2 regions of the Mycobacterium sp. IDUB_9 genome follow, and region 1 is predicted to be linked to the other one. Evidence: predicted binding sites of a transcription regulator. Region 1 holds the regulator's gene; the other holds the start of a gene.

Region 1 (2,402 bases):
AGCCAGCGGTTCAGCGGGGGAGTCATCTCGTGGGACCGCGACGCCAACAAGTTCACCACCGAGCCGTCGAAACTCGCCTCCGAATTGAGTGGCCTGCAGGTTCCGGGACTCGGTCAGACCCCGGCCTCGGGGCCGCAGCCTTCCGGTGCGGACACCAAGAAGCCGTTCGCCTGGCATTGGAGCTGGTGGTGGCTGATCGCGGTGGTCCCGGTTGTGCTGCTCGCCGGGCTGATCGTGGGGGCCGCGCTGTGGCACCGTCGGCGCGCCGGTGGCGACGACGACTTCGACCACGACCCGTTCGACGATGACTACGACGGCGGACCCGGGGATTCGTCGTACGACGACGAGCGGTACGACGAGGCCCGCTACGGCTCGCGTGGGTATGACCACGACGAGTACCGCGATGATCGCGGCTCCGATGCGGCGAACGTTCATGGGCCGAGCGCCGCCTATGGCGGCGAGGCCGCGACGGCGCGGTTCGCCGGGCCGGGCGCGGAACCGGCAGGGGCGGCGTCTCCGTACGACGGGCCAACCGATATCGCCATCCCGGTCAGTCAATGGGCCGCCCCGAACGGAGCGGCGGGTGTTTACGGGGCACCTGGCGAGGACGAGGAACCACCGGAGGATTCCTCGCAGCTGGCCGGCCCGGAACAGGGATTCGACGACTACGACGACGATGACGACTTCGAAAACGACTATGAAGAGTCCGATTTCGAGGACGACGACTTCGACGACGAGGACCTCGATACGCCCATCGACGCCGACTTCGAGGAAGTTGCCGAGGGCGACGACGACGACATCGAAGCGGAGCTCGAAGAGGAGGAACTGGCGGACACCGGGTCACTGAGCGGTCCGGCCGGCGGAGTGCACGGGGCGCAGGGATTCTCGGCGCTGAGCGGCCTGGCAGTGCCCAGCGATCAGGACAACGTCGACACCGCACCGACCCGCGTCATCACCGAGGCCGAGGCCTACAGCAATGAGGCTTACAGCGGTGAGGCCTACAGCAGTGAGACCCACGGCGGTGACGCTCACAGCGGGCGCCACGCCGCCATCGAACTCGACGAGATACCCAGTGCCACCGCCATTCATCTACCGCTGGAGGACCCGCACCGCGCACCGGAGGGGTATCCGATCAAAGCGGACACCCAGTCGGGCCGGTACTGGGCACCAGACAGCAGTGAGTATGACGACGCAGTGGCGGAGATTTGGTTCGCCAGTGAGGAATTCGCCCGCACGAACGGCTTCGTGCGCACGGACTGAGCGGCAGGACCCGGCAACCATCTGGTGCAGCCGGGTCCGCCTCCGGTCGGTCAGATCTTGCGGATCACGGTGACTACTTTGCCGAGCACCGCGGCGTCATTGCCCGGGATCGGGTCGTATGCCGGGTTGTGCGGCATCAGCCAGACCTGACCGCGGGTCCGCTTGAACGTCTTGACGGTGGCTTCGCCGTCGATCATGGCTGCCACGATGTCTCCGTTGTCGGCCACGCTCTGCTGGCGTACCACCACCCAGTCGCCGTCACAGATGGCGGCATCGACCATCGAGTCGCCCACGACCTTGAGCAGGAACAGCGACCCCTCGCCGACCAGTTCGCGGGGCAGCGGGAAGACGTCCTCGACAGCCTGCTCGGCCAGGATCGGGCCGCCTGCGGCGATACGCCCGAGCACCGGCACGAACGTCGGTTCGGGTAGCGCGTCGGAGCCGGCCACGTCGGTCGACACCAGCGCCGCGGCCGCCGGATCGTCGGCGCCGCGTACGTCGACCGCGCGCGGGCGGTTGGGATCCCGGCGCAGGTAACCCTTGCGTTCCAGGGTGCGCAACTGATGGGCGACCGACGAGGTCGAGGTCAAACCGACCGCATCGCCGATCTCGCGGATGCTCGGCGGGTAGCCGCGACTGTTCACCGACGCGCGGATCACGTCGAGAATGGTGCGTTGCCGGTCGGTGAGCCCCTCGGCCCGGCGTGGACCCGCGCCATCCGATCCGGCCGGGCTGTCGGTCTTGCCGTCCCTGCTGCGGTCGTCGCTCATGGGGCCGAATGTAGTCGTTGATCCGACATTAATCAAACATGTGTTCGACGCGTGTTGCGGCGTGTCTGCTGGTGGGGCGGGCTGGGGGGCGGTTGCCGGCCGTGCGTCGGGTTGGCGGGCCGAACTTGTCGGTGCCCTGTTCTATCGTTTGGCAACAGTTCGATCACATGTTCTATCCATCGAACACTTGAGCGAGTATGTTCGAACACAAGAGCGAAACCGTCCCACCGAAAGGCAGTCAGATGGCGATCATCGATATCCCCGCCGATAGTCGTTCCCGCGCTGTTCGGGCCGTGCCGCAGTCCCCATCGCAGCGCGTCCGGGCCAGAGGCGGTGCCGGCACCAGGGGCAGCGCCACCTTCGGTACCGGTA
Region 2 (2,402 bases), on a different contig from region 1:
GACCGGCATGACGGACCAACTCCCAGCCTTTGGGCGCGGTGATGCGACCGGCGTGGCCGACACAAAGGTCCCAGGAATGGGGTTCAGACACCGTGGCCAGGGGTCCGACTACCGCCGTGGAGTCGGAGTAGACGAAGGTCAACGTCGCCACGGCATAGTGCGGGCACCCGGGCCGGCAGCAGCGACGGGGAACATTCACGCAACAGAGATTACTTTGGACGATCGCTGTGCGGTGCCGGACACGCGCAGTGGTCGGGTCCCCGATCTCGAACCGTTACGATCATCGCCGTGGCCCAGCGCAACCCATGGCGATCGCGTCGCGGCCGCGACATGCGCGGACCGCTGCTTCCGCGCACGGTTCCCGGCTGGCGTAGCCGCGCCGAGCGGTTCGACATGACAGTGCTCGAAGCATATGAGCCGATCGAGCGGCGGTGGGCTTCACGGATCAAAGATCTCGATGTCGCCGTCGATGAGATTCCGCGGATGTCGCCGAAAGATCCCGACAGTGTGCAATGGCCACCTGAGGTCATCGCCGATGGCCCGATCGCGTTGGCGCGGCTGATACCTGCCGGGGTTGACGTCAGAGGAAATGCGACCCGGGCTCGAATTGTCTTGTTCCGCAAGCCCATCGAGCGCCGGGTCAAAGGATCCGATGAGCTAGCTGACCTGCTGCATGAAATCCTGGTGGCACAGGTGGCCACCTATCTGGGGGTTGAACCGTCAGTCATCGACCCAACGATCGACGACGACTGACGTCGAGCGCCGCATCATGCGATGAGCGCTCTGCCGGAGAGCGTCAGATGATGCCGCGTTTGAGCCGGCGGCGCTCGCGTTCGGACAATCCGCCCCAGATGCCGAAACGCTCATCGTGCGCGAGCGCATAGTCAAGGCAGGCATCCTTGACCTCGCAGCCTTGGCAGATGCGCTTGGCCTCGCGGGTAGACCCGCCCTTCTCCGGAAAGAACGCCTCCGGGTCGGTCTGTGCGCAAAGCGCACGTTCCTGCCATTGGTCGTCTTCGTCTTCCGGATCAACATCAATGTGTTCGGATACCGAACTCACCGGAACCAGACTCAATTGAGGACGTCCGGCCGCCTCCATCGGTGTCGTTCCCGTGTTGATGTGCGGTGCGTTGTCTACCGAGCCGAGTAGCCGATCGTCAAACCGGACCACATGATCGAAATCGCCGCTCTCATAAGACATTATCCCCCGCCTCCTCACTCGGTCTCGTAGATCCTAAGTGGAGCCCCACCCTTGCGATATGCGGTCACCCCATTCGAACAGTTGATCGAATCTCGGTCCGCGACACCGGAATCGGTCACCGACCGGGAAATGACACATATGTGATTACACACGTGTTAGCTGCCGGGGTCAAGCGCCAGAGCGCGAATTCATACCATCTCGTTATGTCAAATCGGCGCGTCGCGACATCGGCGTGTCCTGCCCGTGACGACGTCGTTTCCATCCGCGCGCCCTCAGCGCTTAGGGTCGGACGTTGTGAAGATCACCGTTCTGGTCGGCGGCGTCGGAGGCGCCCGGTTTTTGCTGGGGGTACAGCATCTGTTGGGCCTCGGCCAGTTCGCCGAGAGCGACAGCAAGCACGAACTCACCGCGATCGTGAACGTGGGTGACGACGCCTGGATGCACGGCGTCCGGATCTGCCCGGACCTCGACACCTGCATGTACACCCTGGGCGGCGGTATCGATCCCGAACGCGGCTGGGGTCACCGCGACGAGACCTGGCACGCCAAGGAGGAACTCGCCGCCTACGGCGTGCAACCCGACTGGTTCGGCCTGGGTGACCGGGACCTGGCCACCCATTTGGTCCGCACCCAGATGCTGCGCGCCGGCTACCCGTTGTCGCAGGTCACCGAGGCATTGTGCAAGCGCTGGTCGCCGGGAGCGCGGCTGCTGCCCGTCACCGACGACCGCAGTGAGACCCACGTGGTCATCACCGACCCCGAAGACGGCGAGAAACGGGCCATCCACTTCCAGGAGTGGTGGGTGCGCTATCGCGCGCAGGTGCCCTCGCACAGCTTTGCGTTCGTCGGTGCGGAACAGGCAACCGCGGCGCCGGGCGTCGCCGAGGCGATCGCCGATGCGGACGTGGTGTTGCTGGCACCGTCGAATCCGGTCGTGAGCATCGGGCCGATCCTGCAGATCCCCGGCGTCCGCGGCGCACTGCGCTCGACCAAGGCGCCGGTGGTCGGCTACTCCCCCATCATCGACGGAAAACCCTTGCGCGGCATGGCTGATGAGTGCCTGTCCATCATCGGTGTGGAATCCACCTCACAGGCCGTCGGCCGGCACTTCGGCGCCCGGTCGGGCACGGGAATCCTGGACGGCTGGCTGGTACACGAGGGTGACGATGCCGAGATCGAGGGCGTCCAGGTGCGCGCGGTGC

Evidence for each region. The regulator LexA, encoded in region 1, represses DNA repair genes until DNA is damaged. The targets are predictions, from matches to a motif close to CGAACANNTGTTCG.
Region 2: the regulator LexA is predicted to act here: its motif matches at 1,276-1,289, upstream of cofD (2-phospho-L-lactate transferase).

The regions. Positions count from the first base shown of each region.
Region 1 is NZ_JBVAXU010000003.1:479,721-482,122, reverse strand. Features, by position in the region: gene ACZY08_RS16705 (LGFP repeat-containing protein) at 1-1,260, shown strand, start outside; gene lexA (transcriptional repressor LexA) at 1,311-2,030, opposite strand; gene ACZY08_RS16695 (LysM peptidoglycan-binding domain-containing protein) at 2,273-2,402, shown strand, end outside.
Region 2 is NZ_JBVAXU010000002.1:690,048-692,449, reverse strand. Features, by position in the region: gene ACZY08_RS12000 (DUF3499 domain-containing protein) at 1-199, opposite strand, end outside; gene ACZY08_RS11995 (metallopeptidase family protein) at 331-753, shown strand; gene ACZY08_RS11990 (WhiB family transcriptional regulator) at 797-1,201, opposite strand; gene cofD (2-phospho-L-lactate transferase) at 1,496-2,402, shown strand, end outside.